DNA from 4 places in the Streptomyces bikiniensis genome. Region 4 is predicted to be linked to each of the others. Evidence: riboswitches for the same ligand, from Rfam matches in the RefSeq annotation. Region 4 holds a riboswitch; each other region holds the start of a gene.
The links. A riboswitch is a leader RNA that binds a small molecule or an ion and turns the genes downstream of it on or off. The one in region 4 is predicted to bind cobalamin.
Positions count from the first base shown of each region.

Region 1: it holds a riboswitch for cobalamin, as region 4 does, so the genes downstream of both, metE (5-methyltetrahydropteroyltriglutamate--homocysteine S-methyltransferase) here and OO47_RS19095 (cobalamin biosynthesis protein) in region 4, are expected to answer to the same signal.
Region 2: it holds a riboswitch for cobalamin, as region 4 does, so the genes downstream of both, OO47_RS24740 (ABC transporter substrate-binding protein) here and OO47_RS19095 (cobalamin biosynthesis protein) in region 4, are expected to answer to the same signal.
Region 3: it holds a riboswitch for cobalamin, as region 4 does, so the genes downstream of both, nrdI (class Ib ribonucleoside-diphosphate reductase assembly flavoprotein NrdI) here and OO47_RS19095 (cobalamin biosynthesis protein) in region 4, are expected to answer to the same signal.

Region 1 covers NZ_JNXJ01000001.1:49,471-52,983, reverse strand. The annotation lists gene OO47_RS00230 (short-chain fatty acyl-CoA regulator family protein) at 1-1,035, shown strand, start outside; cobalamin riboswitch at 1,140-1,366, shown strand; gene metE (5-methyltetrahydropteroyltriglutamate--homocysteine S-methyltransferase) at 1,536-3,513, shown strand, end outside.
Region 2 covers NZ_JNXJ01000035.1:2,277-5,789, forward strand. The annotation lists gene OO47_RS24725 (NAD-dependent epimerase/dehydratase family protein) at 1-690, shown strand, start outside; gene OO47_RS24730 (TetR family transcriptional regulator) at 783-1,376, shown strand; gene OO47_RS24735 (cold-shock protein) at 1,678-1,860, shown strand; cobalamin riboswitch at 1,896-2,102, shown strand; gene OO47_RS24740 (ABC transporter substrate-binding protein) at 2,141-3,232, shown strand; gene OO47_RS24745 (FecCD family ABC transporter permease) at 3,229-3,513, shown strand, end outside.
Region 3 covers NZ_JNXJ01000001.1:22,646-26,158, forward strand. The annotation lists gene nrdE (class 1b ribonucleoside-diphosphate reductase subunit alpha) at 1-787, opposite strand, end outside; gene nrdI (class Ib ribonucleoside-diphosphate reductase assembly flavoprotein NrdI) at 745-1,176, opposite strand; cobalamin riboswitch at 1,339-1,566, opposite strand; gene OO47_RS00120 (hypothetical protein) at 1,644-1,943, opposite strand; gene OO47_RS00125 (hypothetical protein) at 2,142-2,678, opposite strand; gene OO47_RS00130 (prenyltransferase/squalene oxidase repeat-containing protein) at 2,837-3,513, opposite strand, start outside.
Region 4 covers NZ_JNXJ01000022.1:156,743-160,255, reverse strand. The annotation lists gene OO47_RS19105 (inorganic phosphate transporter) at 1-939, shown strand, start outside; gene OO47_RS19100 (hypothetical protein) at 952-1,173, shown strand; cobalamin riboswitch at 1,332-1,474, shown strand; gene OO47_RS19095 (cobalamin biosynthesis protein) at 1,507-2,487, shown strand; gene OO47_RS19090 (cobyric acid synthase) at 2,484-3,513, shown strand, end outside.

The DNA of each region.
Region 1 (3,513 bases), on a different contig from region 4:
CCCGAGGAGACCGCGGGTCTCCTGCCCGCCGAACCCCACGACGAGGTAAGGGACTTCTTCTACGCCCACCACAACCACTTCGCCGCCCTGGAGATCCAGGCCGAGGCGACCGCCGCGGCCCTGAACACCGGCCGGGCCGGCCGCGCGGCGGAGGCGCTCACGGAGCGTCTCGCCACCGCGCACGGCGTCAAGGTGCTCCAGTCGGGCCCGGAGCGGTCCGCGGACGCGCGGCGCTTCGACGCGGACAGCGGGGTGCTCCTGCTGTCCCCCTGGCTCAGCGAGGGGCAGCGCGCGTTCCAGCTCGCCACGCAGCTGGCGTTCCTGGAGCACGGGCCGCTCCTCGACGAGCTGGTCGCCACCGCCGGGCTCACCTCCGCCCAGGCGGAGGGACTGGCCAGGATCGGGCTCGCCAACTACTTCGCCGGCGCGGTCCTCATGCCGTACACGTCCTTCCACACAGCCGCCGAAGAACTCCGCTACGACATCGAGCTCCTCCAGGCGCGCTTCGGCGTCGGATTCGAGACCGTCTGCCACCGGCTGAGCACGCTCCAGCGCACCGGCCGCCGCGGGGTGCCCTTCTCCTTCCTGCGGGCCGACCGCGCGGGCAACATCTCCAAGCGGCAGTCCGCCACCGACTTCCACTTCTCGCGTCTTGGCGGCACCTGCCCTCTGTGGACCGTGTACGAGGCGTTCTCCGCGCCCGGCCGGATCCTCACCCAGGTGGCCGAGATGCCGGACGGCAAGAAGTACTTCTGGATCGCCCGGACGGTGACCCGGGGAGGGTTCGGGCACCACGCGGCGCGTGCCGACTTCGCCGTGGCGCTGGGCTGCGAGCTGCGGCACGCGCCACGCCTGGTCTACGCGGAGGGCGTCGCCCTGGACGACCCGCGCGCCGCCACCCCGATCGGTCTGGGCTGCCGGATCTGCGAACGGCGGGACTGCGCCCAGCGCGCCCGGCCGCCCGCCGGCGGTGTCCTCTCCGTCGACCCCGACCGGCGCGCCCTGGTGCCGTACCCGGTGGTGTCCGAGCACTGAACGCGGGCGGTTCACCGCCCGGCGTTCCCGATCGACTAGGCCATCTGTCTCATTTTTATGTCCGCATGATGGACAGGGGGTCGCCGCTGAGTGATCCGGCACCCTAGTCTGGCCGGGCAGCTGGTTCGCCCCGTCCGCCAGGCGGGATGCGTCGTAAGAGGGAACCCGGTGGGAATCCGGGACTGCCCCGCAGCGGTGAGCGGGAACGACCGCCGTCATACGCACTGGGACCGGACAACGGTCCTGGGAAGCGACGGCCAGTAGGTGTCCTCCGGTCAGACCGGAGAGCGTGCCCGCGAGTCCGAAGACCTGCCCGTTGCCCGCACGCGGACGTATTCCGCGTACGGACATCCCGGTGACCTCGTGGGCGGGTCGGCGTACACAGCGAGCGGCACGCACGGGGTCTTCCCGTGAGACGGTCCGCGCGTTCTGTCGTTCCCTTCGCGTCCGCGTCCCGTCGTCCGGGATGTTTCTGGACACATCTCGCGAAGGAGAGTTCCGTGACAGCGAAGCCCGCAGCCGCGGCAGCACGAGCCACCGTGTACGGCTACCCCCGCCAGGGTCAGAACCGCGAACTGAAGAAGGCCGTCGAGGGCTACTGGAAGGGCCGCGTCACCGCCGACGCCCTCCGGACCACCGCCGCCGACCTGCGCCGTTCGAACTGGCAGCAGCTTGCCGACGCCGGCATCGACGAGGTGCCGACCGGTGATTTCTCGTACTACGACCACGTCCTGGACACCAGTGTCATGGTCGGCGCTGTCCCCTCCCGCCACCGCGCCGCCGTCGAGGCGGACGCGCTCGACGGCTACTTCGCCATGGCCCGCGGCACGCAGGACGTCGCACCGCTGGAGATGACCAAGTGGTTCGACACCAACTACCACTACCTGGTCCCCGAGCTCGGCCCGGACACCGTCTTCACCGCCGACTCGGCCAAGCAGGTCTCCGAGCTGAAGGAAGCCGTCGCCCTCGGCCTGACCGCCCGCCCGGTCCTCGTCGGCCCCGTCACCTACCTCCTCCTCGCCAAGCCCGCGCCCGGCGTGGCCGCCGACTTCGACCCGATCACCCTCCTCGACCGGCTGCTCCCCGTCTACGCCGAGGTCCTGGCCGACCTGCGGGCGGCGGGCGCCGAGTGGGTCCAGCTGGACGAGCCCGCCCTCGTCCAGGACCGCACCCCGGCCGAACTGAACGCCGCCGCCCGCGCCTACCGCGACCTCGGAGCGCTCACCGACCGGCCCAAGCTGCTCGTCGCCTCCTACTTCGACCGTCTCGGCGGCGCCCTCCAGGTGCTCGCCTCGGCACCCGTGGACGGTCTCGCCCTCGACTTCACCGAGCGCGCCGCCGGCAACCTCAACGACCTCGCGAGCGTCGGCGGACTGCCCGGCAAGCGCCTGGTCGCGGGCGTCGTCAACGGCCGCAACATCTGGATCAACGACTACCAGAAGTCCCTGGCCACCCTCGCCACCCTGCTCGGTCTCGCCGACCGGGTCGACGTGGCCGCGTCCTGCTCCCTGCTGCACGTCCCGCTGGACGCGGCTGCCGAGGGCGACATCGACCCCGAGGTCCGGCGCTGGCTCGCCTTCGCCCGGCAGAAGACCACCGAGGTCGTCACCCTCGCCAAGGGCCTGGCCAACGGCACCGACGCGATCAGCGCCGAACTGACCGCCAACCGTGCCGACCTGGCCTCCCGCGCCGACTCCGCCCTCACCCGCGACCCGGCCGTACGGGCCCGTACCGCCGCGATCACCGATGCCGACGGCCGCCGCTCCCAGCCGTACGCCGAGCGGACCGCCGCCCAGCGCGCCCACCTCGGCCTGCCGCTGCTGCCGACCACCACCATCGGCTCGTTCCCGCAGACCGACGAACTCCGCGTGGCCCGCGCCGACCTGCGCGCCGGCCGCATCGACACGGCCGGCTACGAGGAGCGGATCAAGGACGAGATCCGCGAGGTCATCTCCTTCCAGGAGAAGACCGGCGTCGACGTGCTCGTGCACGGCGAGCCCGAGCGCAACGACATGGTGCAGTACTTCGCCGAGCAGCTCACCGGCTACGTCGCCACGCAGCACGGCTGGGTCCAGTCGTACGGAACGCGCTACGTCCGGCCCCCGGTCCTGGCCGGCGACATCTCGCGCCCCGAGCCGATGACGGTGCGCTGGACCACGTACGCGCAGGCGCAGACCGGCAAGCCGGTCAAGGGCATGCTCACCGGTCCGGTCACCATGCTCGCCTGGTCCTTCGTCCGCGACGACCAGCCGCTCGGCGACACGGCCCGGCAGGTGGCGCTCGCCCTGCGCGACGAGGTGAACGACCTGGAGGCCGCGGGCACCTCCGTCATCCAGGTCGACGAGCCCGCGCTCCGCGAGACCCTCCCGCTGCGCTCCGCGGACCACGTCGAGTACCTCGCCTGGGCGACGGAGTCCTTCCGGCTCACCACCAGCGGCGTCCGGCCCGACACCCAGATCCACACCCACATGTGCTACG
Region 2 (3,513 bases), on a different contig from region 4:
CGCGCCGTCAACGACGAGGGCACCCGGGCCCTGGTCGACGCGGCCGTACGCGCCGGGGCGACCAGGATCGTCGCCCTGGGCACGGCCTCCGTCCACGGCCGCGGCCCCTTCCGGGCCGCCGCCCCCGGCACCCTGCCGATCGCCCCGGTCTCGGCCACCAGCCGCACCCGCGCGGCGGGCGACCGGCACGTCACGGAGGCCGGCGGCACCGTCCTGCGCCCCCACCTCGTGTACGGGACCGGGGACCGGCGGATGCTGCCGGGCCTGGTCACGCTGCTCGGCGCCCTGCCCGGCCCGCTCGACGGCGGCACCTCGCGGCACTCCATGATCGACGCGGACAGCCTGGCGCGCGTCCTGCTCGGCGCGGCGCTCTCGCCCAGGACCCAGGCCGGCCCCCACCACGTGAACCACCCCGAACCGGTGCCGGTCGCGGACCTCCTCGCGGTGGGCGAGGCCCTGCTCGTCCACCGCGCCGGGCCGCGCCGGGGACCGGCGGTGACCGTCGCCGAGGCGCGCACCCTCCTCGCGGACCACCCCTTCGCCCTCCACCACCTCGACATGCTCGCCACCGACCACTGGTTCGCCGACGAACGCCCCTGGCGGGAGCCGGGCCGCGACCCGGGAGCGCCCTTCACCGAGGGGTTCGCGAGGCACGCGGAGTGGTACCGGAGCCTCCTCGGCCGTTCCTGAACGGGAAGCCCGCCCGGTCTCCCCGGGCGGGCCCGAGACCCCCTCGCGCACCCCTCCTCCGGGCGGTTCCCGGTCGATAAAGTGGGGGCACGATGACACGTTTCCGCGAGAGCGTCCGGTCCCTGCTGCGCGAGCAGGTGCTCGACGCGGCCTACCGCCTCGTCGCCGCCGAGGGGTGGAGCGGGCTGCGCATGACCTCCATCGCGCGGGCCGCCGGCATCAGCCGCCAGACCCTCTACAACGAGTTCGGCTCGAAGGAGGCCATCGGAAACGCCCTGGTCCAGCGCGAGCTGGAAGGCTTCCTGATCGGCATCGAGCGCGAACTCGACGCGCACCGCGGCGCGTTGGAGTCGGCTGCGGCGGCCGGAGTCGGCTACACGCTCCAGCAGACCGTGGACAACCCCCTCATCAAGAGCGTCCTGGTCGCGGCGCGGGGCGGCGAGGACGACCTCCTCGCCTACCTCACCACCCGTACGGAGCCGGTCTTCGGCACGGCGATGGCGATGCTCGACGCGTACGCGACCGAGGCCTGGCCCGACGTGGACGCCGAGTCGCGCGGCCTCGCCGTCGAGACGGTCGTGCGGCTCACCGTCAGCCACATCGTCCAGCCGGTGGCCCCTCCCGCGGAGACGGCGGCGCGCATCGCCAGGATCACGGCGAGGATCGCGTACCCGGGCGGCACCTGAGGCGCGCGCCGTCTCCGGGCCGGAAGTACGGAGCCGGGGCCGTACGCGCGACTCCCGAGCCGGACGTACGACGAGGTCCGGTGCCGAACACGGGGGATCTTCGGCACCGGACCTCTGTTGAATATTCTACGAGATGGTCCGGGGTGCTCGCGCACGCCCCCCCGGCCGACGGGCGAAGCGCGGCCCGACGGGGTACACCTCCCCTGAGACGCGGATGCGGCCGGACCCGGCCGGGACACCCCTCGCCCGCGTCCCCGACGCCGAGGAGGAGGCCGCCGTGGAAGGCAGGAGCAAGGGATTCGTGCATTCCTTCAACCGTCTCGGGGGATACGGGTTCGTCGTCCCCGTCGGCTCCGAGGACCAGGTCTGGTTCAGCGCGGAGGACATCGAGGACGAGAGCCGGACCGTCTCGGAGGGGCAGCAGGTCTCCTTCGTCCTGGTCCTCGGGGACGGCCGCTTCGAGGCCAAGGAGCTGCGCGTCTGACGGCCACCGCGCCCCGGGGCGCGCCCCCGGGGCGGTGGTACTGTGCCGAGGCCAGTCGCACCTTTGTACGCACCCGAACGGGTGGGTGCACGGGTCAGGGAATCCGGTGCGAGACCGGAACTGACGCGCAGCGGTGAGGGCGACGGGCGGAGCATCGGCCACTGGGCGGCGACGACGGCCCGGGAAGGCGCCCCGTCCGGCTGACCCCGAGTCCGAAGACCTGCTGGCGGCCCCGGCGGCACACGCGCGCCCGGGGAGCACCGTACGACAGGCTCCGCGCATGAGCCCTGGCCGCAGAGGAAGTCCCGTGCCGCTCGCACACCCCGTCCGCTCCGCCGTGCCGTTCCTCACCGGAGCCCTGCTCCTGACCGCGACGGGCTGCGGCGCGGGGACCACCCCCGCCCCCGACCGGCCCGCGGGCGGCGCCGCCGGGGAGGCGAAGACCGGGTACCCCGTCGTCCTCGACGACAACTGCGGACGGCCCGTCCGCGTCGAGCGCGCGCCCGAGCGGGCCGTCGCCCTCGACCAGGGCGCGGCGGAGATCATGCTCTCCCTCGGCCTCGCCGACCGCATGGTGGGCACCGGCACCTGGACGGATCCCGTCCTCAAGGGCCTGGAGAAGGAGAACGCCAAGGTCCCGCGCCTCGCCGACCGCTACCCCTCCTTCGAGAAGGTCCTCGACACCGAACCCGACTTCGCCGCCGCCTCCTTCACGTACACCCTCGGCAAGGGCGGCGTGGCGACCCGCGAGCGGTTCGAGGAGCTCGGCGTCCCCACGTACCTCTCGCCCACCGACTGCGTCGGCAAGGACAACGGCGGCGACGGCGACGGCGTCCGCGTCCGGCCGCTCACCATGGAGACGGTCCACGGCGAGATCCGCGACCTGGCCCGGATCTTCGGAGTCCCGGAGCGCGGCGAGAAGCTCGTCGCGGAGCTCAAGGCCCGGGTGACGAAGGCGACTTCGGGTGGAAGCTTCGAGAACGCCACGGTCCTCTACTGGTTCGCCAACTCCGAGGCGCCCTACATGGCGGGCTGCTGCGGCGCCCCCGGCATCGTCTCCCGCGAACTGGGTGCCAAGAACGTCTTCGACGACACCAAGGAGGAGTGGCCCCAGATCAACTGGGAGACCGTCGCCGACCGCGACCCCGACGTCCTCGTCATCGGTGACCTCACCCGCCGCTCGCAGTCGGCCGAGAGCGCCGCCAAGAAGATCGAGTTCCTGGAGTCCGACCCGGTCACCCGCAACATGACCGCGGTGAAGAACAAGCGGTACGTGCTGCTCAGCGGCCAGGCGCTCAACCCCACGGTCCGCACCGTCGAGGCCGTCGAGAAGGTGGCGGCGGCCCTCCGCTCGTACGGTCTCGCCAAGTGACGCCCACTGCCCCTCCGCCCACTGCCCCTCCGCCCACCGCCCCTCCGGCCGGGGCTTCGGTGCGGAAGGGAGCCGCGGTCCTGCTGGGGACGGCGGCCGGGCTCGCGCTCCTGGCCGCGTCGATCGCCGTGGCCATCACCATCGGCCCGGCCCGCATCGGCGTCGCCGACGTGTGGGCGACGGTCGCCGCCCACCTCGGCGGGGGCGTCCCGGAACTCTCCCCGATCCGGGACGGGATCGTGTGGGACCTGCGGCTTCCCCGCACCCTGCTCGCCGCCGTC
Region 3 (3,513 bases), on a different contig from region 4:
AGTCCTCCAGCAACTTCATCACCGGCACCACACCGGACGCCTGGTTCTCGATCTTCTTGATCGGGGCCCCGCGCTCGCGCAGGTTCGTCAGCAGCAGGGCCACGCCGCCGCCGCGCTTGGACAGCTGGAGCGCCGAATTGATCCCGCGTCCGATGGACTCCATGTTGTCCTCGACCCGCAGCAGGAAGCAGGAGACGAGCTCTCCACGCTGGGCCTTGCCGGCGTTGAGGAAGGTGGGGGTGGCGGGCTGGAAGCGGCCCGTCATCATGTCGTCCACCAGCCGGGCGGCCAGGGCCTCGTCGCCGGCGCCGAGGTACAGGGCTGTCGCCACCACGCGGTCCTCGTACCGCTCCAGGTAGCGGGAGCCGTCGAACGTCTTCAGGGTGTAGGAGGTGTAGTACTTGAAGGCGCCCAGGAAGGTGCGGAAGCGGTGCTTGTACGCGTACGCCCTGCGGTACAGGTCCTCCACGAACGGCCAGGCGTAGTGCCTGATCGGGGCTTCCTCGTAGTAGTCGTTCTCGATCAGGTGGTCGATCTTCTCCTTCAGCGTGGGGAAGACCACCGTGTTCGGGTTGACGTGCTGGAGGAAGTACTGGCGGACCGCCTCGCGGTCCTTGCCGAACTGGATGCGTCCGTCGCAGTCGTACATGTTCAGCATGGCGTTCAGCGCGTGGTAGTCCTTGCGCGCGCCGACGGACTCGCGCGGGCCGGCCTGCGCGGTGGCGGCCGGGGCGGCGACCGCGCTCATGCCGCCGGCCGTCCCGTCACCGATGACTGTCGTGTCCAAAACCTCTGCAGTCCTTCCTTCACGGCGCGGACGTCGCGGTCCGTACCCAGCAGTTCGAATCGGTAGAGCTCGGGCACCCCGCACTTCGCCGAGATCACCCGGCCCGCGAGGCAGTAGTCCGCACCGAAGTTGGTGTTGCCCGAAGCGATCACGCCGCGCAGCAGCGCACGGTTGTCCGGGTCGTTCAGGAAGCGGATCACCTGCTTGGGGACCGCGCCCGCGTGCTCGCCGCCGCCGTACGTCGGCACGATGAGCACGTACGGCCCGGCGGCCCGGGGCATGTCGTCGCGATGCGGGTGCAGGGGGATGCGCGTCGCCGGCAGATCCAGCTTCTCCACGAAGCGTTTGGTGTTCTCCGAGACACTGGAGAAATACACGAGACCGCTCATCGGTCCCCGCTCCTCTCGCTCGTTCCCGTGTCCGGGGCTGGGGGGGGAACGCGGCGGAGCGTACGGCGAGCGGCGGATCGGCGGAGGAAAGCTCGTCCGATCCGGGTCCGTGCGGCAGCCACGCGGCCCTCCCTCGGGGCCTCGGAGCGCGTACGCCGCGATTCGGCGGACGCACCGGTGGCAGGTCTTCGGACTCGCGGGCCCTTCTCGGCGCCATACGCCGAGGATTCCTACCGGCCGTCGCTTCCCGAGCCCGCTCCGGCGGACTCAGTGCGTATGACGGCGGTCGTTCCCGCTCACCGCTGCGGGGCAGTCCCGGATTCTCACCGGGTTCCCTCTTGCCTCGCCCGGCACATCGGTGCCTGGCGAACCACCAGCACGAGCAACACTACATCTGGGAGCCGGGATGTCCAGCCTGGGCAGATGTTGTGTCGCAGCTCGAACTTAGGTATACCTAAGTAATCCCCTTATGGTGCCGTCGCCTGTCGGTTCGCTCCGCCCGGTCGGGCCATCTTCCGGGCGTGACGAAGACACGCGCCGAGTTCGGAGGCGAGCCCCCGTGTGTCAGCAGGGTCGGCCGAGGCCAGCCGCTTCTCCAGGGACTCCAGCCGGTCGACGAGCTCCCGCAGCCCGCTCCGCAGCGCGCGGACACGCGACGCCTGCCCACCCAGCTGGCGGCGACTCGCCAGCAGCTTGTCGAACTCGCTCGGCGAGAGGACGACCACCCGCTCCCCGTCCAGAACCAGGTGTCGAACGTGCCTGTTCATGCCGCCTCCCCGCGTCGGCCGCCAGTCGGTCGCGTGGCGGCGACATATCAGAATACGGACAACGCGATGCGTGAGTTCCCTGTGCGAGGCGTGCGCCGGAAAGAGTGAAACGTTCGCGGAAACGGCCCCGCCCGCGGTCCGGGCCGGTTTCGGCAGGATCGCGGGCGGGGTGTGACATGCGTGAGGAAGTGGGTCCGGTTACGGACGTACGGGAGCCACGCGCGGCTTCGGGTTGGTGCTCGCGGTCTTGTTCAGCGAGAACGACCAGCCCTCGAAGCTGCCCTGGGCCGGCTTGCGGCCCGAGGCGCCGGACGTGCTGTAGGTCCAGCTGCCGCCGTTGGGGGCGTGCCAGTACGACCAGTACGCCGAGGCCGGGGGAGTGTTCACACAGGACTCGGTGGCGGCGGTGGGCTTGCCCTCGATGCGGCAGACGAAGGCCTTGCCCCAGCGCTGGGTCCCGGTGACGTCGAATCCGGCGTTCTCCAGCGCGGCGAGGCCGGTGGCCTGGTCGCCGGGGGCGCAGCGGACGACGGTGCCGCCGCCGAGCTCCTGGAAGTCGACGACCACGGTCACGCCGCTGCTGTTCGGGCAGTAGCCGGCCGTCCCCTTGCCGTTCAGGGCGGTGGCCTCGGGGGCGGACGCCAGGCCGAGGCCCGTCAGGCCCAGGACCAGCGCGAGGGACAGCACGGCGGCGCGCAGCGCGCGTACCGCGTGGCTGTAGGTGGATCTGGTCATGTGTCGTTCCTTCTGTTCGAGGCCGCGCGTAGGAGTCGCGGCCGAGTGCGGGCGCAGTGTTCGGGCGGCGGCCCCGGTGGCCGAGCCGAGTCAGGCCGTGCCGAGGGCCGGGGCGGGCCGCTCCGCACGGATGCCGCGCCGTACCGGCGCGGTGGTGCTCATGCCCGCGCCCTCTCGCCGCGGCGCCTGGCGGTGCGGACCGCGGCGTAGCCGGCCGCGGCGAGTCCCGCCGCGACGCCGGCGAGTGCCAGGGCGCTGGTGCCGGTGGCGGCCAGCACGCCGCCGCTGCCGCCCTGAGGCGTGGCCGTGTTCGGGTTCGCGGCTGCGGTGGGCGTCGGACTGCCGGTGCCGTCGGGCGACGCGGTCGCGCCGGGATCGTCCGACGGGTGATCGGTCGGGTCGTCCGACGGGGTACCGCTGGGGTCGGCGGTCGGGTCGCCGGTCGGGGTGTCGCCGGGGTCGTCCGACGGGGTACCGCTGGGGTCTCCCGACGGGTCGCCGGTCGGGGTGTCGCTGGGGTCGCCCGACGGGGTCCCGGTCGGGTCGTCGGTCGGGTCCGGGCCGGGGCCGGGCTCGGTCAGGCCGATCCTCCCCAGGGGAACCTGCGCGAGCGCGAGCACGGCCTGCGGCGTGGCGCGGCGCCACTGGTCGCGGAACTCGCCGATGCCGGCGGCCTTCGCGTCGGCCAGTGCCGCGTCGTTGTACGCGATGGCGCCGCTCTCCGCCGCAGCGGCTCCTCCGTTCGACGCGCTGATCTGCCGGGCCTCCACCCAGTCCGCCGCCTTGTCGGCCTCCGCCTGGTGTCCCGTCGCCGCCAGCGCCTGGCCGCCGAGGC
Region 4 (3,513 bases):
CTGATCGGCGCCGCGGTCATGTCGGCCGGCTGGGCGGCCGTGAACGGCTCCACCATCGTCACCAAGGTCCTCATCCCGGCCGTCGCCGCGCCGCTCGTCGCGGGCCTCGCCGCCATGTTCGCGGCCAAGCTGACGTACCGGATCAACGCGAACCCCGAGGCGAAGGCCACGGCCAAGGGCTACCGGGCCGGCCAGATCGCCTCCGCCGGTCTCGTCTCCCTCGCCCACGGCACCAACGACGCCCAGAAGACGATGGGCATCATCACCCTCGCCCTGGTCACCCAGGGCGTCGTCGCCCCCGGCTCGAACCCGCCCCTGTGGGTCGTCGTCTCGGCCGGCGTCGCCATCGCGCTCGGCACCTACCTGGGCGGCTGGCGCATCATCCGCACCATGGGCAAGGGCCTCACCGACCTCCAGCCGCAGCAGGGCTTCGCCGCCCAGACCAGCGCCGCGACGGTCATCCTGGCCTCCTCGCACCTCGGCTTCTCCCTCTCCACCACCCAGTCCTGCTCGGGTGCCGTGATGGGCGCCGGCCTCGGCCGCAAGGGCGGCGTCGTCCGCTGGTCGACCGCGACCCGGATGTTCGTCGCCTGGGGCCTGACCCTGCCCGCCGCGGGCCTGGTCGGCGCCGGCGCCGAGTTCCTCACCAAGCAGGGCCCCTGGGGCATCGCCGCCGTCGCGGTCCTGCTCGTGGCCGGCTCGGCCGTCATCTGGTCGCTCTCCCGCCGCAAGCCGGTCGACCACCACAACGTCACGGCCGACGACCTCGACGCCGCCGACGCCGAGCCCGCGGGCGTGGTGACCACCGCCATCGCCGCCGTCACCCCGCCGCCGGCCGGCTCCGTGGCCGCCGTCACCGACGAGGACCTCAAGGCGACCATCCTCACCCCGGCCCCCACCGACCCGACCGCTCCCCCGGCCCCGGCCGCGAAGGTCTAAGGAAAGAACCACATGAAGATCGACTGGGCAGCCCTCGGCTCCGTCTTCGGCGTCAGCCTCGTGGCCACCGTCGTCCTGGTGGGCCTCTTCACCCTCGGCATCGTCGGCCTCACCAAGCAGGAGGAGGCCGCGGCCCGGGGAGGCTCCGCCGCCCTGGCCCGCACCGGCGCCTACGCCTGCTTCGGACTGTGCCTGGCGGCCGTGGCGTACGGCATCTACCTGATCGTCGTCTGACGGTCCCCGCTCCACCGGCCGGGCGGTCCGCACCTTCGGGTACGGGCCGCCCGGCCCTTTTCCGTGGTGCTCCCCACGGCTTTTCCGTGGTGCTCTCCACGGCGCTCCCTGTGGTGCTCCGCACAGTGCGCCGCCGCAGGTCAAGGCTGGGTTGACGCCCGTTCTCGGGGCGTGGTGGACTGCCGGGGCCATTACGGCGGCAGCAGAGGAAGTCCGGTGCGAATCCGGCGCGGTCCCGCCACTGTGACCGGATCCGAGGGGTCCGGGAGCCAGGAACTCTCGCCGCCGGTCACGTCGATCCAGGGCGCGGACCCTGAGTGAGGACACAGCGCCATGCCCGGCCGTCCCAGAGCCACCGCTGTCTTCGCGTACGGAGCGGCCGCGGGCCTCGCCGTCGACCTGCTCCTCGGCGACCCCCGCAGGGGCCACCCCGTCGCCGCGTTCGGCCGGGCCGCCGCCGCCGTCGAGAAGCGCCTCCACCACGACCACCGCGGCTGGGGCGCCCTGCACACCGCCGTCTGCGCCGGCTCCACCGCCGCCCTCGGCGCCCTCGCCGCCCGGGCCGTGCGGGACCGGCCGGCCGCCGCCGTCGCGCTGACCGCCGCCTCCGTGTGGGCCGTCGTCGGCGGGACGACCCTGGGCCGGGAGGCCCGCGCGATCGGCGGGGCGCTGGCCGCCGGGGACCTGGAGGTGGCCCGCGAGCGGCTGCCCCACCTGTGCGGGCGCGACCCGCAGTCCCTGGACGGCCCGGCGATGGCCCGGGCGGTCGTCGAGTCGGTCGCCGAGAACACCTCGGACGCCGTGGTCGGCGCCCTGTTCTGGGGCGCGGTCGCGGGCGTGCCGGGACTCGTCGGCTTCCGGGCCGTCAACACCCTGGACGCGATGGTCGGCCACAAGTCGCCCCGCCACCGCCGCTTCGGCTGGGCCTCGGCCCGCCTCGACGACCTGGCCGGCTGGCCGGGCGCGCGTCTGACGGCCGCGCTCGCGACCGTCGCCGGGGGAAATCCGCGCGGGGCCGTACGGGCCTGGCGGGCGGACGCGTCGAAGCACCCGAGCCCCAACGCGGGCCCGGTCGAGGCCTCCTTCGCGGGCGCGCTGGGCGTACGGCTCGGGGGCACCCTCTCGTACGGCGGGCGCGTCGAGCACCGGCCGGTGCTCAACGGGGAGGGGCGGGCCGTCGAGGTGGCGGACGTCGAACGGGCGGTGGCGCTCTCGCGCCGGGTGACCGCGCTGACCCTGGTCGCCTGTGCGGGCGGCCGTCTGATCGCCGACGCCGTGAGGCGCAGGAAGCACGGAAAGCGGGGGAACGCATGAGGGGCGGGGGGCTGCTGGTCGCCGGGACCACGTCCGACGCGGGCAAGAGCGTCGTGACGGCCGGGATCTGCCGCTGGCTGGTCCGCAAGGGCCTGAAGGTGGCGCCGTTCAAGGGGCAGAACATGTCCCTCAACTCCTTCGTCACGCGCGAGGGCGCCGAGATCGGGCGGGCCCAGGCCATGCAGGCGCAGGCCGCCCGGGTCGAGCCGACCGCGCTGATGAACCCGGTGCTGCTCAAGCCGGGCGGCGACCGGTCCAGCCAGGTCGTCCTGATGGGGAAGCCGGTGGGCGAGATGAGCGCCCGCGGGTTCTTCGGGGGGTCCGGCGGGTCGTCCCCCGGCACGACCCTGCACGGGGGGCGGCAGAAGGAGCTGTTCGAGCCGGTCATGGCGTGCCTGGAGGAGCTGCGGAGCACGTACGACGCGGTGATCTGCGAGGGCGCCGGCAGCCCGGCCGAGATCAACCTGCGGCGCACCGACATCGTGAACATGGGCGTGGCGCGGGCCGCGAAGCTGCCCGTGGTGGTGGTCGGGGACATCGACCGGGGCGGGGTCTTCGCCCAGTTCTTCGGCACGACGGCGCTGCTGTCCCCCGAGGACCAGTCGCTCGTCGCCGGGTACCTGGTGAACAAGTTCCGGGGCGACGTGAGCCTGCTCGAACCCGGGCTCGACATGCTGCACGGCCTGACCGGGCGCCGGACCTTCGGCGTCCTGCCGTACGCGCACGGGCTCGGCATCGACGAGGAGGACGGACTGCGGGTCTCCCTGCGGGGCACGGTCCGCGAGTCGGTGGTGGCGCCGCCGGTCGGCGCGGACGTGCTGCGGGTCGCCGTCTGCGCCGTCCCCCTGATGTCCAACTTCACCGACGTGGACGCGCTGGCGGCCGAGCCGGGCGTGGTCGTCCGGTTCGTGGACCGGCCCGAGGAGCTGGCCGACGCGGACCTGGTGGTCGTACCGGGCACGCGCGGCACGGTGAAGGCGCTCGCCTGGCTGCGGGAGCGCGGCCTCGCGGACGCCCTGGCCCGGC